Regions from separate parts of the Clostridium aromativorans genome, predicted to be linked through region 1. Evidence: riboswitches for the same ligand, from Rfam matches in the RefSeq annotation. Region 1 holds a riboswitch; each other region holds the start of a gene.

Region 1 (3,164 bases):
ACTTGATTTTTTGTCAGCAGAAATTACTATGATACCGGATAATACTATCTCTGTTGATATGGAAACTGCTGAAAAAGTTCAGAGATTAATAGATAAACTTGAAGACGATGATGATGTTCAGGATGTTTATCACAATGCTGATTTTCCTGAAGAATTTGAAGGGTAAAGGACCATATGAACCATCTTTGATATGGATATATATATAATATTCATATCAAAAGTGGTTTTTATTGTTAAATAATACGTTTTGCCTTATTCAGGCGCACAGCAGTGCTTATGTCCCATTTTGAGAAGTTGGGAGTAGCCAGCAATGGTAGCGTTCGGATAAAAACTAGGGGGATTATCCCCCAGTTTGAAAGCATTGTATTATTATAATCCGCATTTTTGCAATGCTTGTTTTAAGTCTTCAATGATGTCTTCCGCACTTTCAAGTCCTACACTGAATCTTATGTATCCATCTCTGAAATTTTCTGGATAGAAATTGATCCTTTCATCACTTGCTCCAGTGTATACAATCAGGCTCTCGTCATGTCCCAGGGAAACTGCCGGAACGATGAGCTCAAGTGAATTTATAAATTTATTATGGGTTTCCGCATCTGCTTTAAGTGCAAAAGCTATAATTCCTGAGTAGAGCTTCATCTGTTTTTTGGCAATTTCATGCTGCGGATGGCTTTCAAGACCCGGATATGCCACGAACTTCACTGAAGGATTTGATTCCAGATATTGGGCGACTTTGAGAGCGGTATGGCTGTGTTGCTCCATACGCAGGGGAAGTGTCACAACACCTCTCATTATAAGCCATGCATTAAAAGGACTTATAGTTCCCCCCAGATTCACCATAGCCTGGGCTTTAATTTTGTCTATGAGATCTTTTTTGCCCAGCACTGCTCCACCCATGGCATCACCATGTCCATTTATATATTTGGTCAAGCTGTGTATAACAAGATCTGCTCCCAGTTCAAGAGGGCGCTGCAGGTATGGAGAGGCAAATGTACTGTCAACACTAAGTAGAGCTCCTGCGGATTTCGCAATTTTTGCAATTTCTTCAATGTCGCTTATTCTCGTGGTGGGGTTTCCTGGAGTTTCAACATGAATGAGCCTGGTATTGGGGTGTATGGCCTTTTTTATTTCTTCTAGGTTGGAGGTATCTACAAGGGATGTCTCTATATTGTATTTTTCAGGGAGATATTCGTTTAACAGTCTGTAAACTGCTATGTATGATACATTTGAACAGATCACATGTGAATTTTTGTCAAGAAAAGTAAAAAACACACCTGCCAGTGCAGCGACACCACTTGCAAGGACCACGCAGTCTTCTGCACCTTCCAGTGCGGCAAGTCTTTGCTGAAGATAAAGTTGATTTGCAGAGGTGTTTCTGGTATATAATATCTGATTTGGATCACTCCAGTTGATTGAAGATGCATCTTCGGGAAGCCTGTAACAGTTTGCCATGGTTATTGGGCGCCTTATGGCCCTGGTTTCTTTATCAATACCATTTCCCACGTGAATGCATTTTGTTATAAAGCTGGTTTCTTTGCTCATAAATTTTCCTCCTTATTAATTGTGTATAGTATAAAATAAAAAAGCTGTTTTTCATAAGAAAAACAGCTTTAAAGTTACGACTTGAAAATTTTTCTTATCTTTCAGAATAATCTGTTGGAATTAACACCATACATTAAATAGAATGTTGGTTGTCGGGCATCATAGGGCCAAGTCCCTCCACCGCTCTTGATAAGATTTATTTATTAATTTTTTTAATAGTATACCTAAATAGGAATTTTGTCAAATATTTTTGTTGATGGAGTTAGGAACTTTTACTTTTCTATTTTAAATATGTACTATGTGTCATGAGATTTTCTCACCTATAATTTAGAATATAACAATTTTAATTGTAAAAAATAATAATAGCGACGATTTATGAGGAGTAATTTGTATGAAACGAATATTAGCTATTATTTTTGTAATTATAATGTATATGGATAATGTTGCTCTGGCTAAATTTGGAAATTATGAGGTTCATTTTTTAGGAGTTGGTCAGAGTGACTGTATTTTAATAAAAACTGATGATAAAAATTATCTTATAGATACAGGAGCTGCTTATTATACCAGGAGAATTATAAGATATTTGGATTTAAATCAGGTAAAAAGCATAGATGGTATAATACTCACTCATTATCACGATGATCACTATGAAGGCATAATTAAAATAGCTCAGTCCAGAAAAGTTTGTAAGGTGTATCTTCCAGATCATAGAAACTATATCCAGAATATTATGAGTGATAAGCTGAATAAAATGGGGGTGGATGTTGAATATATAAAAAGAGGTTGGGAAATTAAAAATTATGGATGCGTTCTTAAGGCAATCGGGCCGGTTCGTGAAAGTAAAACTGTAGAAAATAATAATTCTATAGTCCTGCAGGGAAAAGTAAATGGATTACAATATGTATTTGCAGGAGACTGTGAGAGATCAGAAGAAGAAGATATTTTAAAAACAGGCGAACTTAAAAAATGTGATGTGCTTAAAGTTCCCCATCATGGATTAAATACAAGTACTACGAATAGGTTTTTGGATAGGGTAGAACCTAGAGTGGCGATTATAACGAGTGATGGAGTGGGAACTCCGGATAAAAGAGTTGAAAACAGACTTATAAACAAGGGGGCAATAGTTTGGAGAATAGATAATCAAGGCAATATAGTCATTAAAAATGACATATTGTATTGCAGTAAAAATTATACCAGCATAAGATTGAAATAACATGTATAATTTTTATAAAAGTGTCTATAATATCCAGAAAAGGAGGGATATTGTGGATAGAAGAAAAATTCGCACGGCAATTTTAGTTGTTTTTACTATTTTAATTTTTGGATTGAGTTGTTATATATGTATAGTGGGATTTCAAAATATAAATATGGAAAAGAAATTAAGTCAAGCTAACAAGAATTCCTATGATACTGTAAAAGTGAATTCTTCCATAAACGGTGTTGTTGATAATGATGCCAGAGTAATATTCAAGATAAAATATGATAAAAGCGGAGAAGTTCAGATAGAAAAACAGGAATTGGCAGGAAAGTTAGCTGGCAAGAAGAAAAGTGAAGTTGAAAAAGCTTATAAGGATGTAGGATATAAGGTAGAAAAATTCAGTGCAGGAGAAATAGTGTTAATA
Region 2 (3,164 bases), on a different contig from region 1:
ATCACTGGACTTCCTAAGAACATGGAAATATCTTCTAAAGAGATGAGAATAGCTTTGAAGGAAACTGTAAATGCTATAGCAGATACAACCAAGGCGGTATTGGAAAAAACTCCTCCAGAACTATCTGCAGATATAGCGGAAAAGGGCATAGTTATGACTGGAGGAGGAGCTTTGCTAAATGGCTTAAGTGATTTAATACAGGAAGTTACCTGTGTGCCCGTTTATGTAGCCGAAGATCCAATATCCTGTGTAGCTTTAGGTACAGGTAAAGTTCTTGAATATTTGGATAAAATGGAAGTTATTTTTACAGGCGATGACATAACTTTAATAGATTAAATAAAAGAGTAAAATCATATATATTATAATAATATCTTATTGTAGTAGAGGTAGTATGAGTGAATCAATGAATAGAGTATTACTTCAGCCATATTTAAAATTAGGTTTAAGCGTATGTTGCTGGTATTGCTGAATACATCTTCACTGCTGTTTGAGTCTACTATCCCTATTATTGATGAATCTCCTACGTTTGGAAGAGATTTTCCTACTCCTTTGCCAGGGTGTACAGGGAAATCTCTTGCCTGTATTTCACCTATGGCTTCATGATCACCTAGACAAGCATCAATTCCTATAATATTATTATTGGGGTGAAGCAATTTTATTTCGTTTAACTTACTTTCAATGTTTAAAGCGTGTATTGGCTCTGGTATTGTACCATAAACGGGTAGAGGAAAATGCTTGCATTTTAATAGGGTACCTACTAGAGGACCAAGGCAATCTCCTATATATTTATCTGTACCAATGCACACTATAACGGTGTCTTTGTTGATGTGATCTTTTAAAAAATGGGCTAAATCGTAATATGCCAGTGGGTTTTTATAATTGGATTTTATTTTACTCAATATATTCACCTTCTTTTATGTATACAATGCTTATGGATAATGTTCACAGCAAACACTATATATAATTTATATGATGAAATCATGTAAATTATTAGGACTAAAATAGAGGTATATGATTTTAAAAGAAATAACGAGGTAGGCAGAGAAATAAACGTTTAATATTAAATTTTACTCAAATATGAAATTTGAAAATAATCTTGTAAAAATGTATACTAAACTACGTTAAACGTTAAATGCCTTTATATTTTATCTAAAATGTGGTTTTATATAAATAAGCTGGCATAGCTCAGCAGGTAGAGCAACTGACTTGTAATCAGTAGGTTGTGGGTTCGAAGCCTACTGCCAGCACCAAATGTGGAGGAATTCCCGAGTGGCCAAAGGGGGCAGACTGTAAATCTGTTGTCAGTGACTTCGATGGTTCGAATCCATCTTCCTCCACCAATACTGTGGGCGCATAGCTCAGCTGGGAGAGCATCTGCCTTACAAGCAGAGGGTCACAGGTTCGAGCCCTGTTGTGCCCACCATTATTTTATATAACAAAATAAGCTGGCATAGCTCAGCAGGTAGAGCAACTGACTTGTAATCAGTAGGTCGTGGGTTCGAAGCCTACTGCCAGCACCAAATGTGGAGGAATTCCCGAGTGGCCAAAGGGGGCAGACTGTAAATCTGTTGTCAGTGACTTCGATGGTTCGAATCCATCTTCCTCCACCATAAAAAGCACTATTGGAGTGTTTTTTATTTTATAAGGATTTTTTGTAAATATTGTAAGCTCATAATAAAAGCTCTTATCCAGAGAGGTGGAGGGAAAATGGCCCGATGAAACCCGGCAACCAGTAGAAATTTTGCCAAGGTGCCAATTCCTGCAAGTTGACTTTGCAAGATAAGAGAGCAGTTAATTATTTAACCTCTTCTTACTTGAAGAGGTTTTTATTTTTATATAGTGTGGAGGTATTGAAAGTGAGAAAATTATTTACGTCTGAATCAGTTACAGAAGGACACCCGGATAAAATGTGTGATCAGATTTCAGATGCTATTCTGGATGCTATATTGGAACAAGATCCTTATGGAAGAGTAGCTTGTGAAACTGCTACCACTACAGGCATGATATTGGTTATGGGAGAAATATCGACTAAGTGTTATGTGGATATTCCCAAAATAGTTAGAAAAACTGTAAAGGAAATAGGATATACCAGGGCTAAATATGGATTTGATTGCGATACTTGTTCTGTGATAACTTCAATAGATGAACAATCATCAGATATAGCAATTGGTGTTAATAAGTCTTTAGAAGCAAAAAAAGGACAAATGGAAGAAATAGATGCTATAGGAGCCGGAGATCAAGGTATGATGTTTGGATTTGCCACTAATGAAACTCCTGAATACATGCCTATGCCAATAAGCCTAGCTCATAAACTGGCAAAAAGGCTTTCTCAGGTCAGAAAAGATGGTATCTTGAACTATTTAAGACCGGATGGTAAAACTCAGGTTACTATAGAATATGAGGGCGATAAACCCATTAGAGTTGACACTATAGTTGTATCTGCCCAACATGATGAATTGGAAACTAAAGAACAGATTGAAAGAGATATAATTGAGAATGTCATAAAGCCAATTGTACCATCCGATTTCTTAGATGAAAATACTAAATATCTTATAAACCCTACAGGAAGATTTGTAGTTGGTGGACCCCAAGGGGATTCAGGACTTACAGGAAGAAAGATAATAGTGGATACCTATGGTGGATATGGAAGACATGGCGGCGGAGCATTTTCGGGAAAAGATCCGACTAAAGTGGATAGATCAGCTGCCTATGCTGCAAGATGGGTGGCGAAGAATTTGATAGCTGCAGGTGTGGCAGATAAATTGGAAATACAACTTGCTTATGCCATAGGAGTAGCAAAGCCTGTGTCCATAAATATAGATACTTTTGGTACAGGAAAAATGCCAGAGGAGAAAATAGTTGACATAGTGGAAAAGGTATTTGATCTGAGACCTGCTGCTATAATAAGAGATTTGGATTTAAGAAGACCTATATATAAACAGGTTGCAGCCTATGGACATTTTGGAAGAACAGATATAGATTTGCCCTGGGAGAGATTAGATAAAGTCGAAGATATAAAAAAATATATTTAGAAATTCAAAAGCTTTGTATATGATAAATTATACAGAGCTTTTTTAAAATTGGATTGATGTGTTATAATTATACTCAAATGATATGTTATATTGAAATGGGAGAGATTCTATGCAGGATTTACAGGGAACTAT
Region 3 (3,164 bases), on a different contig from region 1:
TAAAGATGACAATAAAACAGGTAAGGTGAACAGAGGTTATAGATTTGCAGTGGCCAGCAGTTCCGGAGATTATGTAGATGAACATTTTGGGCATGTATCTCAGTTTTATATATATGATGTATTAGATGAGAATATTAAATTTTATGAGAAAAGGGATGTGGAGAGGTATTGTAATGGCCAACAAGAATGTACTGGACATGATGATAGGATATCGGGTATTATAAAGTGCATAGAGGACTGTAATGGAGTGCTTGTACTGCGTATTGGCTTCGAACCTGTAATTAGGCTTCATGAGAAGGGGATAAAGGTATTTCAGATGTACAGTACTATAGAAGAGGGCATAGAAAAGGCAGTAAAATTGATGAGTCAGGTTGATAAATCAAGCGATTCTTAGATTCAGATGGAGGTTATGATTTAATGAAGGGAAAAATTTTGGTGAGTGCGTGTTTACTTGGAGAGAAGGTACGTTATGACAATGGAGATGTAGCCTGTCATGATCCGCGATTTTTAAGGTGGGCTAAAGAGGGGCTGCTTATAGGAATTTGTCCAGAAGTATCTGGAGGACTTCCTGTGCCGAGGCCGGATTCCCAAAGAAAAGGAGATAGGGTAGTCACTGGCAAGGGTGTTGATGTGACTTATGAATATAAAAGTGGAGCACAGAAAGCTCTTTCTCTTGCAAAAGAAAATGATGTTTCCGTTGCTATTTTAAAACAAGACAGCCCTTCTTGCGGGAGCTTGTATATATTTGATGGTACATTTAAGGGTGTTAAAAAGTCAGGCCAAGGTGTTACTGCTGAATTGCTGAGAAGGAACGGTATTAAAGTGTTTGGCGAAGATCAGCTGGATGAAGCTGAAAGAGAAATTAAAAAAATTACCTCAAATTCTTGACAATATGTGTATTAGATTATATAATTAGCCTTATATAGAAAAATAAACAAAATTCTTATCAAGAGAGATTGAGGGACTGGCCCTATGACGTCCGGCAACCTAAATTTATTTAACGGTGCTAATTCCAGCAGATTATATGTCTGAAAGATGAGAGAACAAGTACTTTCTTGTATTTTATCTTTGCAGGAAAGTTTTTTATTTGCAGGAGAAATTAGTGTGTATGTATTTTGTAAAAATTGAGATTTGATAATAATATTGAAAAGAGTTGACTAGAAACACTAGAGACTTATTTCTTGTTAGATGTAAGCTTCTGGTGTTTTTTGTATTTTGAAATATTTAGATAAAAAGGAGGATGATAATGAATGGATATAGATAGTAAAACTTATCTGGAAAATAAAAGTCATGAAAAAAATGCAGGGAAAATACTGAGCAAAATTTTTAGAAAAAGTATAGCTGTAGTGCTGTTTCTGGTTTTCTGGCAGGTTGCACCTATACTCGGGATAGTTGATCATCAATTTATACCTACTTTTACAGAAACAGTGGGTACTATTGTGAGTCTTACGCTCAAAAATGAAATGCTTGTTCATGTAAAAGTAAGTCTTTTAAGAGCTGGAGTGGGATTTTTGTTGGCCGGAATTATAGCCGTGCCTCTGGGATTTTTACTTGCAGGAGGATTTAGAAAGCTGGAGGAAATACTGGATCCGTTGCTGCAGATTCTGGCGCAGGTAAATCCTTTCTCATTGTTCCCGGTTTTTATACTTCTTTTTGGAATAGGAGAAGTCGCCAAGATCTCTATAATATTCTGGGTGTCCATATGGCCTATATTATTTAGTACTATAACGGGAGTGAAAACTATAGATCCGCTGTTGGTTAAGGCAGCTCAGGACATGGGCACATCGAAAATAAAACTTTTTTGGAAAGTAGTTTTGCCGGGAGCTGCTCCAAGTATATTTTCAGGACTCAGGATGAGTGCAGGTAATGCATTTTTGATGCTCATAGCTGCGGAAATGATAGGAGCAAGCGCAGGACTTGGATGGATGGTGCTCAATTCAGAAGTTAATTTCCAAATTAACAGGCTGTTTGCAGCAGCGCTTACAATTGCCCTGTTGGGTATATTTATAAATAAAGCCATAGGTTTTGCAGAAAAAAAGTTGTAGTGTGGAAACAGGATTCTTTTGTATCTTAAAAATTTAATTATTTTGGGGGGATTTTCAATTGAAAAGTAAAAGGTTAATTTCAACAGTGGTTTCAATAGTTTTGGCAGCATCGTTTTTTTCCGGCTGTGGAGGAGAGAAGCAGGCTTCAACGAAAAAAAGCGGAGAACTTCAAGTTCTTAAGACCTGGAGCAGGAAGGATTGTACAGCTGCACCTATTATAGTGGCAGATAAGCTGGGATATTTTAAAGAACAGGGATTAAAAATACAGTACACAGGAGATACTCAACCGGCACAGCGTCTTCCTTCAATATTAAATGGAAATAATGATTTTGGAGATGCTCATCCTAACAATCTGGCAATTGCAGCTGAAGGAGGTGCAAAGGTGAAAGGGGTGGCCAGATCTATTGTGGAACCTCCGGACAGCGTAACTGACACCCATCTTCAGCATATGTGGTGGATAAGTAATAAAAACGGGCCTATAAAAACATTGGCAGATATCAATAAGTATCCAGGGAAAGTAAAAGTAGGTGCCAATTCAAGAAATTCCTGCGTAGATTTCCTGTCAGATATATTATTTGCTAAAAACAACATCTCCCTGGATAAAATTGAGTGGATTCAGATGCCGGATATAGAACAGGTATTGTCTTTAAAAAAGGGACTTATTCAAATTGCAGTAGTTCATCCGCCTTTTTATAAATCCATCGAGGAAAGCGGCATAGGGAATATATTGACTACAAGCAGACCTATAGCTGGTGAAAACGGAGGAACTTATCTCTACTATTTTTCTGATAAATTTATAAAACAGCATCCAGATGAAGTTGCCAAATTTATAGTGGCGGTTAAAAAGGCAGAAAGGTATATAAACAAAAGCATACCTGTTCCAAAGGAACGTGCTAAAGTCAACCAATGGGTATCAGATGCCATAGGAGTACCTGTAAGTGCCAACCACTATTATGCAGATGACGGGGTTATAAAGGACAAGGATATACAGCAGTGGATAGATGGAAGTAAGACAAGCGGTGCACTTCCTAAAAATGCAAAGGTGAAAGTCAGTGATATAGTTACTCATGAGTTTGACAAGTATGGAAATTTAGGGTCACAGCCAAATTATGTAGTTAA

The links. A riboswitch is a leader RNA that binds a small molecule or an ion and turns the genes downstream of it on or off. The one in region 1 is predicted to bind S-adenosylmethionine.
Region 2: another riboswitch for S-adenosylmethionine. It lies ahead of metK (methionine adenosyltransferase); the one in region 1 lies ahead of LN736_RS13730 (trans-sulfuration enzyme family protein).
Region 3: another riboswitch for S-adenosylmethionine. It lies ahead of LN736_RS10135 (ABC transporter permease); the one in region 1 lies ahead of LN736_RS13730 (trans-sulfuration enzyme family protein).

The regions. Positions count from the first base shown of each region.
Region 1 covers NZ_JAJJPB010000020.1:31,935-35,098, forward strand. Annotated here, with positions in the region: gene LN736_RS13725 (YebC/PmpR family DNA-binding transcriptional regulator) at 1-166, shown strand, start outside; gene LN736_RS13730 (trans-sulfuration enzyme family protein) at 370-1,542, opposite strand; SAM riboswitch class I at 1,634-1,738, opposite strand; gene LN736_RS13735 (ComEC/Rec2 family competence protein) at 1,934-2,755, shown strand; gene LN736_RS13740 (hypothetical protein) at 2,808-3,164, shown strand, end outside.
Region 2 covers NZ_JAJJPB010000001.1:425,829-428,992, reverse strand. Annotated here, with positions in the region: gene mreB (rod shape-determining protein) at 1-336, shown strand, start outside; gene yyaC (spore protease YyaC) at 360-899, opposite strand; tRNA gene LN736_RS02050 (tRNA-Thr) at 1,175-1,250, shown strand; tRNA gene LN736_RS02045 (tRNA-Tyr) at 1,256-1,340, shown strand; tRNA gene LN736_RS02040 (tRNA-Val) at 1,348-1,423, shown strand; tRNA gene LN736_RS02035 (tRNA-Thr) at 1,445-1,520, shown strand; tRNA gene LN736_RS02030 (tRNA-Tyr) at 1,526-1,610, shown strand; SAM riboswitch class I at 1,682-1,786, shown strand; gene metK (methionine adenosyltransferase) at 1,857-3,032, shown strand; gene recD2 (SF1B family DNA helicase RecD2) at 3,142-3,164, shown strand, end outside.
Region 3 covers NZ_JAJJPB010000011.1:91,933-95,096, forward strand. Annotated here, with positions in the region: gene nifB (nitrogenase cofactor biosynthesis protein NifB) at 1-394, shown strand, start outside; gene LN736_RS10130 (DUF523 domain-containing protein) at 418-888, shown strand; SAM riboswitch class I at 941-1,042, shown strand; gene LN736_RS10135 (ABC transporter permease) at 1,251-2,045, shown strand; gene LN736_RS10140 (ABC transporter substrate-binding protein) at 2,104-3,164, shown strand, end outside.